DNA from 3 places in the Methylobacterium sp. HMF5984 genome. Region 2 is predicted to be linked to each of the others. Evidence: predicted binding sites of a transcription regulator. Region 2 holds the regulator's gene; each other region holds the start of a gene.
The links. The regulator PhoB, encoded in region 2, activates phosphate uptake and scavenging genes when phosphate is short. The targets are predictions, from matches to a motif close to TGTCATNNANCTGTCAT.

Region 1 (3,271 bases), 2.0 Mb from region 2:
ATCACCCCTTGCGGCAGGTTGTAGCCGCGGATGCGGTTGTCCTGCGCAGCCTGCGCCACCTTGGGCATCCGCCCGAAGTTCGCCGCGATCACCCGCCCGAGCAGGCCCTCGTGGTGGAGGCGCCCGGTGCCGAGGCCTTTGCTGTCGCCGGCGCCGGCGGTCATGATCAGGGTGAGGTTGCCGGGCGCGCCGGTCTCGACGAAGCGCTTCTCCAGGGCCGCGTGCAGCGCCTCGGGGATGCAGCTCTGCACGAAGCCCGTCGTCGTGACGACGTCGTCGGTGCGGATGAGGGCGATCGCCTCGTCGGCGCTGACGATCTTGTTCTTCTTCACGCGACTCTCCCTGCCGACGACCGTTCCGGTCTTGCGGCCACTGCCTTGCGGCACCTGTTGGCTCAGGCTCTATTCTTGACGGACCGCGACGGCATGGCTGCACGGGACCGCTCGGGGGGAGGTTAGGGCAAGCCAAGGCTGCCCTGCAAACGAACATTATTTGTCGCGACGTTGAAATTAACTCGTTCTTCCACGCGCAGAATATTGAATTCAGATCCTGCGCCTTCGGCATCCCGCGGCGCTTCCGCACGCGCGCGGCTCACTGGTCAGCCGGCCGGCGCCGTGTCATGGGCTGAAGCCGTGACCGATGATCCCCACGCCCTCCGCGCCGCAGAAGCGGCCAGCCTCGGCTGGTCCGGCTTCTTCGAGGACCAGTGCGAGGCCGCCGATGCCGGCTTCGCGCCGATGCGGATCGCCCTGGTCCACCGCTCCCGGCTGACGGCGCTGTCGGCGGCCGGCCCCGTCGAGCTGATCCTGCCGGTCCACGCCAGCACCGGCGACGTCACCGTCGGCGACTGGGTCCTGGCCGATCCGCGGACGCTGACCCTGCACCGCCGATTGTCGCGGAGGACCGTGCTGCAGAGGCGCACCGAGGGCGGCAAGGTCCCGCAGGCCGCGGCCGCCAACGTCGACACCCTGTTCGTCGTCACCTCGTGCAACGCCGACTTCAACCCGGCCCGCCTGGAGCGCTACCTCGCCCTGGCCAACCAGGGCGGCACCGACCCGGTGATCCTGCTGACCAAGGCCGACCTGACCGACGACGTCGAGGCCTACCGCCGGCAGGCCGCCGCCCTCCAGCGCGGGCTGTCGGTGGTCGGCGTCAACCCGCGCCGCCCGGACGCCGCGGCGGCGCTGGCGCCCTGGTGCGGGCCCGGGCAGACCGTCGCGCTGGTCGGCTCGTCCGGCGTCGGCAAGTCGACGCTCGTCAACACCCTGGCCGGGCCCGGCCAGGACGCGCCGCAGGAGACCGGCGCGATCCGGGAGCACGACGCCAAGGGGCGCCACACCACGACGGGCCGCTCGCTGCACGCGATGGCGGGGGGCGGCTGGGTGATCGACACGCCGGGGATGCGCACGCTCCACGTCAGCGACGCCGCGGAGGGGATCGACACGCTGTTCGCCGAGATCACCGAGCGCGCGCCCGACTGCCGGTTCCGCGACTGCACCCACGCGCACGAGCCGGGCTGCGCGGTGCAGGCCGCCATCGCCGACGGAACCCTCGACCCCGACCGCCTGGACCGCTGGCGCAAGCTCGTCGCGGAGAATCGCGACAAGACCCCGGCCACGGCGCCGCGGCGCCCGCGCAGGCACTGAGCGCTCGATCGGTATTCGCCGCCTCGTGACCGTGTCGTCGGGCGCGGATCGACTGTCCTTTCGCGCGCCGTCACCGGACCGTCACGCACGCGACCTATCCGAAGGCGTTCGAAGTCCGATCGCCGTCGAGATCCGTCATGTCCGATTCTGCCCGCCTGACACCGCACCTGTCGGGCGCCGAACCGAGGCGCCGCCCGGGTCCGACGCTCGATCGTGGCCTGCATCCGGGCGGGATCGTCGCCTTCCTGCTGATCCTGGTGGCGGGCCTGGTCTACGCCGGCGTCAGCCTGATCACCGACATGAACGCGGTCGGCCAGACGCCGCTGGCGATCGGCGCCTTCGTGCTCCTCGGCCTCGCCCTGCTGATCGCGCTGGCCTTTGAGTTCGTGAACGGCTTCCACGACACCGCCAACGCGGTGGCGACCGTGATCTACACCCACTCGATGCCGCCGCTCGTGGCGGTGATCTGGTCCGGCGCCTTCAACTTCCTCGGCGTGATGCTGTCCTCGGGCGCGGTGGCCTACGCCATCGTCACGCTGCTGCCGGTGGAGCTGATCCTGCAGGTCGGGTCGGGCGCCGGCTACGCGATGATCTTCGCGCTGCTCATCGCCGCGATCGTCTGGAACCTCGGCACCTGGGCCTTCGGCCTGCCGAACTCCTCGTCGCACGCGCTGATCGGCTCGGTGATCGGCGTCGGGCTGGCCAACCAGCTGATGGCGCCGGAAGGCTCCGCGACCTCGGGCGTCGACTGGGCCCAGGCGCTCGGCGTGTTCAAGGCGCTGCTGTTCAGCCCGCTCATCGGCTTCGTCGCGGCGGCCCTCCTGCTGCTGGCGCTCAAGCTCACCGTGCGGCGCAAGGACCTCTACGAGGCGCCCGAGGGCGACACGCCGCCCCCGCTCTGGATCCGTTCGCTGCTGATCCTGACCTGCACGCTGGTCTCGTTCTTCCACGGCGGCAACGACGGCCAGAAGGGCATGGGCTTGATCATGCTGATCCTGATCGGCGCGGCGCCCACCGCCTACGCCCTGAACCGCACCATGGCCGACGACACGACGCCGGCCTTCATCCAGACCTCGCAGAGCGCCAGCGCGGTGTTCGCGAGCCACGCCGGGACGACGGCCCAGCCCGACGCGGCGGCCGCCCGCAAGCAGGTCTCGGACGCGCTCAAGACCAAGGACCTGAACCAGCCGGCGGTCTACGGCGCGCTCGCGGCCCTCTCCACCGACATCGCCGCCAACGTGCGGAACTACGGCGCGATCAAGCAGGTGCCGGCGGCGCAGACCTCGAACCTGCGCAACGACATGTACCTCGCCGCCGACGCGATCCGGCTGCTGCCGAAGAACGGCGCCAGCTTCTCGGAGGCCGAGGCCGGCACGCTGAAGGCCTATACCGGCCTGCTCAACGACGGCACGCGCTACATCCCGACCTGGGTGAAGGTCTGCGTCGCGCTGGCGCTGGGCCTGGGCACCATGGTCGGCTGGAAGCGGATCGTGGTCACGGTCGGCGAGAGGATCGGCAAGACCCACCTGACCTACGCGCAGGGCGCCTCGGCCGAGCTCGTCGCCGCCGGCACGATCGGGCTGGCCGAGGTCTACGGCCTGCCCGTCTCGACCACCCACATCCTG
Region 2 (3,271 bases):
ATGGGCTCGGCCATGGGCTTCGCGCTGACGCAGTCGACCGCTGCCGGCCTCGTCGTGTTCGCGAGCCTCGGCCTTGGCCTCGCCCTGCCCTTCCTGGCGCTAACCCTGTGGCCGCCGGCGCTGCGCGCCCTGCCCCGGCCCGGCGCCTGGATGGACGTGCTGAAGCAGGCCCTCGCCTTCCCGATCTACGCCACGGTCGCCTGGCTGGTCTGGGTGCTGGCGCAGCAGGTCGGGCCGCAGGGCCTGCTCGCGGCGCTGATCGGGCTGGTGCTGATGGGCTTCGCCGCCTGGGCGTGGGAGCTCGGCCGCGACGCGCGGCCGGTCCGGGCGCAGCTCGCCCGCGGCCTCGCGGTGCTCGCCGTCGCCGGCGTGGCGGGGCTCGCCCTCACCCTCGATCACGACCGCGTCGCACCGGGGGCTCAGGCCCGGGCCGAGGGGATCGAGCCGTTCACGCAGGCCCGCCTCGACGCGCTGCTGGCGAGCGGCCGGCCGGTCTTCGTCGACATGACGGCGGCGTGGTGCATCACCTGCCAGGTCAACGAGCGCACCTCGCTCGGGACGGCGGCGGTCGGCGCGGCGATGCGCGCGCGCGACGTCACGTATCTCAAGGGCGACTGGACCAACCAGAACCCGGAGATCACCCGCCTGCTCGAGCGCCACGGCCGGAGCGGCGTGCCGCTCTACCTGCTCTTCGCGGGTGCCGGAGAGCCGATGGTGCTGCCGCAGATCCTCACCGAGGGGACGATGCTGAGCGCGCTGGACGCCGTGAAGGCGACGGGCCGCAGCGCGGGGCTCGACGGCGGGGGGACGAAGGTCCCCTGAAGCTTGGTAAAAATATAATTTTCGTAGGACTGAAATCACTTCAGTGTGCGCGACGGCTTCCTCTCCCATGGGGGAAAGGGTTGGGGTGAGGGTCGTGACCGACCCGGATGACTCACGCCCCTCATCCTGTCCTTCTCCCATGGAAGAAGGGACCCACGGCAGGTCGCGGATCGTTGCGGTCGCTTGAGCCGTCCACCGAAAGCCGAACTCAATCCTCGCCCGAGAACGTCTCGTCGAAGGCGTACCCCGAGCCGCGGACGGTGCGGATCGGGTCGGTCTCGCCGGCGCGGTTCAGGGCCTTGCGCAGGCGGCCGACATGCACGTCGACGGTGCGCTCGTCGATGTAGACGTCGTGGCCCCATACGCCGTCGAGGAGCTGCTCGCGGGAATAGACCCGGCCGGGACTCTGCATCAGGAACTCGAGCAGCTTGAACTCGGTCGGACCGAGGTGGATCTCGCCGCCGGCCCGGCGCAGGCGATGGCTGTCGCGGTCGAGCTCGATGTCGCCGGCTTCCAGCAGGTTCGCGACGTGGCTGGGCTTGGCGCGCCGCAGCAGCGCGCGGACGCGCGCCAGCAGTTCCGGCACGGAGAACGGCTTGACGATGTAGTCGTCGGCCCCCGTCCCGAGGCCGCGGATGCGGTCGTTCTCCTCGCCGCGGGCGGTGAGCATGATGACCGGCAGGGACACCGTCTCGCGCCGCGCCCGCACCCGGCGGCACAGCTCGATTCCCGAGAGCCCCGGCAGCATCCAGTCCAGCAGGATCAGGTCGGGCACCTGCTCCTGCAGGCGCAGCTCGGCCTCGTCGCCGCGGGCGGCGGAATCAACCTCGAAGCCCTCGGCTTCGAGGTTGTAGCGCAGGAGGGTGGTCAGCGCCTCCTCGTCCTCGACGATCAGGATCCGCGTACGCATGCAGGGCACTCCCGGGCGGACCGCCCGACCTTCTCATCCATCGCCACGGACCTCCCGACCCCCGCTCACGCGAGGCCCACCCTCCCCCGCAGGGGAGGAGGGAAGAGACGGCAGCCCTCAGGCGCCCGGTGCCACCGTCGCGTAGTTCGAGGCGTCGTTCTTCGGGCGGTCGCCCGCGAGGTTCTCGCCGGTGGACAGGTAGTGGATCGTCTCGGCGATGTTGGTGGTGTGGTCGCCGATGCGCTCGACGTTCTTGGCGCAGAACAGAAGATGCGTGCAGAACGAGATGTTGCGCGGGTCTTCCATCATGTAGGTCAGCAGTTCGCGGAACAGCGAGTTGTAGAGCGCGTCGATCTCGCCGTCCCGCTCCCACACGTTGTGGGCCGCGTTGACGTCGCGGCTGGCATAGGCGTCGAGCACGTCCTTGAGCTGCTCCTGGACGAGGTCGCTCATGTGCTGCACGCCGAGCACGATCTTCTGGGCCTGGGCCTGGTCGCTGATCGCGACGACGCGCTTGGCGATGTTCTTGGCGAGGTCGCCGATGCGCTCGAGGTCGCCCGAGACGCGGATCGCCGAGATCGTCTCGCGCAGGTCGATCGCCATCGGCTGGCGCCGGGCGATGAGCAGCACCGCGCGCTCCTCGATCTCGCGCTGCAGCGTGTCGAGGCGCTTGTCGGCGACGATCACCGCCTGGGCGAGCTGGGTGTCGCGGCGGACGAGCGCGTCGGTCGCCTCGGTCATCATCTTCTCGGCGACGCCGCCCATCTCGGAGATCGAGCGGCGCAGGTCTTCGAGGTCGGTGTCGTAGGACGTGACGATGTGGCCGGGCATGGGCGTGGGTCCTCGAACGATCCGGGTGCGGCTCAGCCGAAGCGGCCGGTGATGTAGTCCTGGGTCTGGCGCACCGTCGGGTTCATGAAGATGCGGTTGGTCGGGCCGACCTCGATGACCTCGCCGAGATACATGAAGGCGGTGAACTGCGAGATGCGGGCCGCCTGCTGCATGTTGTGCGTCACGATGACGATCGTGAACTCGCTGCGCAGCTGCTCGATCAGCTCCTCGATGCGGCCCGTCGAGATCGGGTCGAGGGCCGAGGTCGGCTCGTCGAACAGGATCACCTCCGGGCTCTGGGCCACCGTGCGGGCGATGCACAGGCGCTGCTGCTGGCCGCCGGAGAGGCCCATGCCGGACTGCTTGAGCTTGTCCTTCACCTCGTCCCACAGCGCGGACTTGCGCAGGGCCGATTCAACGCGGCCGTCGAGCTCGGACTTCGGCAGCTTCTCGTAGAGCCGCAGGCCGAAGGCGACATTGTCGTAGATCGACATCGGGAACGGCGTCGGCTTCTGGAACACCATGCCGATGCGCGAGCGCAGCTCGTTCAGGTCCACGCCGGAATCAAGGATGTTCTGGCCGTCGAGCAGCACCTGCCCCTCGGCGCGCTGCTCCGGGTACAGGCTGTAGATCCGGTTGAAGGTGCGCAGCAGGGTCGACTTCCCGCAGCCCGAGGGGCCGATCAGCGCGGTCACCTGCCGGTCGTGG
Region 3 (3,271 bases), 410 kb from region 2:
TCGCGTCCTCCAGGAGCACGTTGTCGTCGTGCAGGCGCTTGAAGGCGACCAGGCCCGAGATCAGCGTGCCGGCCTTCGAGGATTCGACGCCGGGGGTCAGCAGGAAGAGCAGCGAGTTCAGGTCGTTCTTCTCGGCGACGATGCGGTTCTCGCGCAGGTACTGCGCGACGATCGGGGCCGGAACGCCGTGGGCGGCGTATTCCCCGGTCGCCCGGTCGAAGCCCGGCGTCAGCACCGTCAGCTTGTTCGGGTCGGTCATCGCGTAGCCGGGCGAGGTTTCGGGCCCGACATGGGTGAAGCCGTGCCAGCGCGCGCCGGGGCGCAGCTCCCAGTGCTTCGGGTCCGAGGCGAGCACGTCCGTCGTCAGGCTCTCCCACGGCACGTTGACGCCGTCCGGGCCGGGGGTCACGTCGGGCACGAAGGCGTCGAAGAACCAGCGCCGGTTCGGATCGCCCTCCTTCTCCTCGAACTCGCGGCGGATGGCGCGGACCTTCTTGCGCCACTCGATCCCGAGACGGATCGTGTCGTCCCACAGGATCATGCCCGAGCGGCCCTTCATCATCTGCGCCCCGACGTCGAGCGAGGCGAAGATCGGGTAGAACGGCGAGGTCGAGGCGTGGACGAGGAAGCTCTCGTTGAGGCGGCGGTGCTCGACGCGCCGGGTCTGGCCGCGGATGTGCCCGTCCTTGGTGTGGATCTGCGAGGCTTGGCTGAAGCTCGCGAGCTGCTTGTGGGTCGATTGCGTGGCGATGATGCCCGGCGAGGTCTCGTCGAGCCCCTTCAGGCCCATGGCGAAGCGGCCGACGAAGAGCGGGTGGAACTTCATGAAGCCGGCCCAGGCCTCGTCGAACAGGATGTAGTCGCACAGGTGCCCGATCCGCTCGACGACGCCCTGCGCGTCGAGGATCGTGCCGTCGTAGGTGCACTGCTCGATCACCGCGACGCGGAACGGACGCTCGCGGCGCCACGCTTCCTTGTCCTCGACCAGCGGGTTGCGGCGGATCTTCTCGCGGATGGCGGTCTCGTCCAGGGCCTCGTGGTAGATCGGCCCGATCAGCCCGTAGGCGTTGCGGTCGGTCTCGAGGAAGATCGGGATGCCGCCGGCGAGCATCAGGGCGCCGTGATGGGCGGCCTTGTGGTTGTTGCGATCGAACAGGACGAGGTCGCCCTCCGCGACCAGAGACCCGAGCACCACCTTGTTCGAGGCCGAGGTGCCGTTGAGGACGAAGTAGGTCTTCTCCGCCCCGAAGATCTGCGCCGCCTCCTTCTGCGCCTTCAGCGCCGGCCCCTCGTGGGTCAGGAGGTCGCCGAGGTCGAGGACCGAGTTGTCGAGGTCGTCGCGGAAGATCGCCTCGCCGAGGTGCTCGACGAAGATCCGCCCGATCGGCGAGCGGTTGTAGAAGATGCCGCCGTTGTGGCCGGGGCAGGTCCAGAGCTGGTTGCCCTTCTCGGCGTAGTCGACGAGCGCGCCGAAGAACGGCGTCTTCAGGGTCTCGGCATACTGGGTCACGCGGGAGACGAGGCCGCGGGCGATGAATTCCGGCGTCTCCTCCGCCAGGAAGATGTAGCCGTCGATGAAGTCGAGCAGCTCGACCGGGATGTCCTCCAGCCGCTTGCGGCGCACGAGGATGACGATCGGCATCTCGAGGCCGCGCCGCCGCATCATGTCGATCAGCGAGGCCGCCTTGCCGTCGAGGCCGCGCTTGCCCCAGTCGACCACCATGCAGCCGATCGCCGCGTCGGTCTGCACGGCGATCGCCGCGTCCTCGACCCGGCGCGCCCGGATCACCTCGAAGCCGCGCCCCTCGACCGCGGTGACAATCTGCGCGACGCGGACGCCTTCGAGGTCGTCCGGATCGAAGGCCGGCGCGCACATCAGCACGGTGAAGCGGCGGTGAAAGTCCATGGAAAGCCTCTGGCCTGACGGGTCGGCGCCTGCCTGCGACGCCATCATGACGGTTGGATGACGGTGTGGGCGAACGGCGCGGGATCTTGCCGGGGCGGCGGCCGACCTTCGGTCCGCTCGGGTAATACGATCGGCCCGCCATGGCCATGACGACGATGCCTCGGGCCACCCGCTCGACCGCTCCGCGCATCGGCCGCGTCGCGCTCCGCCTCGCTTTCGCCCCAGCGCCTGCGGACAAGGTGGCCCGCGCTTAACGGATCCTTCACCACAGCGCCGCGAGCGTCCCAAACGCATGAAGCCGACAGCCGCGATCCTTCGTCCCGCACTGGCCGCCGCATGGCTGGCCTCCGCCGTCGCGCCCGCAGCGGCCCACCCGCACGTCTGGGTGACCGCGAAGGCCGAGATTGGGTACGCGGGCGGCAAGGTGGTCGCGGTGCGCCACGTCTGGACCTTCGACGCCGCCTACACCGCCTTCGTCACCCAGGGGCTCGACGCGAACAAGGACGGCAAGCTGACGCCGGACGAGCTTCAGACCCTCGCCGCCGAGAACACCGGGAATCTCGCCGAGTTCGGCTACTTCACCAAGCTGAAGGTCGGCGGCAAGGAGCAGGCCTTCGCCGACCCGGTCGAGCCGCGGATGGCGATGGAGGGCGACACGCTCACCCTGAGCTTCCGCCTGCCGCTGAAGACGCCGCCCGCGCAGGGGCGCGGCGTGCTCGCGCTCGAGGTCTACGACCCGACCTACTTCGTGTCCTTCGGCCTGTCCGAGGCGCCGGATGCCGCGACGCTCGTCGGCGCACCGAGCGGCTGCGCGGCGACGGTGACGCGGCCGAAGACCCCCGAGCCCAAGACGGCGGAGGCCGGCGCCCCCGGGATGAGCGAGGCGTTCTTCGAGGCGCTGACGGCCGCTTCCGGCTACGGGATGCAGTTTGCGAACCGGATCCTCGTCGCATGTCCGTAGGCGCCACGCTCGCCGTCCAGCCCGCAAGCCGCCGGCCGCTGCGGCTGATGCTGGTCGCCGCCGCCGTCGCAGTCGCGGCCCTGATCCTCGCCGGCCTGGTCTGGCTCGCGGCGCCCGGCCTCTCCGCGCCGCCGCCGCGCTCGCCCTTCGGCATCGGCTTCCGCGAGGCCGCGCCGTCGGCGACCGGGCTCGGCGGCTGGCTCCTGGCGATCCAGTCGAGCTTTTCGCGCAGCCTTCAGGCCGCGCTCGCCGCGATCAAGGGCGGCGGCGACTGGATGCCGCTGGTCACGCTCGGCTTCGCCTACGGCATCTTCCACGCCGCCGGCCCCGGGCACGGCAAGGCCGTGATCGCCGGCTACCTGTTCGCCGGCGAGCGGGCCTTGCGCCGCGGCTTCGGCTTGAGC

Region 1: the regulator PhoB is predicted to act here: its motif matches at 1,715-1,731, upstream of ACFZ8E_RS12345 (inorganic phosphate transporter).
Region 3: the regulator PhoB is predicted to act here: its motif matches at 1,953-1,969, upstream of ACFZ8E_RS20155 (Orn/Lys/Arg decarboxylase N-terminal domain-containing protein).

What each region holds. Positions count from the first base shown of each region.
Region 1 covers NZ_JBJFLN010000001.1:2,550,088-2,553,358, forward strand. Annotated here, with positions in the region: gene ACFZ8E_RS12335 (malonate decarboxylase subunit alpha) at 1-332, opposite strand, end outside; gene rsgA (ribosome small subunit-dependent GTPase A) at 615-1,646, shown strand; gene ACFZ8E_RS12345 (inorganic phosphate transporter) at 1,784-3,271, shown strand, end outside.
Region 2 covers NZ_JBJFLN010000001.1:4,558,107-4,561,377, forward strand. Annotated here, with positions in the region: gene ACFZ8E_RS22060 (protein-disulfide reductase DsbD family protein) at 1-822, shown strand, start outside; gene phoB (phosphate regulon transcriptional regulator PhoB) at 1,031-1,732, opposite strand; gene phoU (phosphate signaling complex protein PhoU) at 1,850-2,563, opposite strand; gene pstB (phosphate ABC transporter ATP-binding protein PstB) at 2,596-3,271, opposite strand, start outside.
Region 3 covers NZ_JBJFLN010000001.1:4,145,692-4,148,962, reverse strand. Annotated here, with positions in the region: gene ACFZ8E_RS20155 (Orn/Lys/Arg decarboxylase N-terminal domain-containing protein) at 1-1,906, opposite strand, end outside; gene ACFZ8E_RS20150 (DUF1007 family protein) at 2,199-2,867, shown strand; gene ACFZ8E_RS20145 (nickel/cobalt transporter) at 2,858-3,271, shown strand, end outside.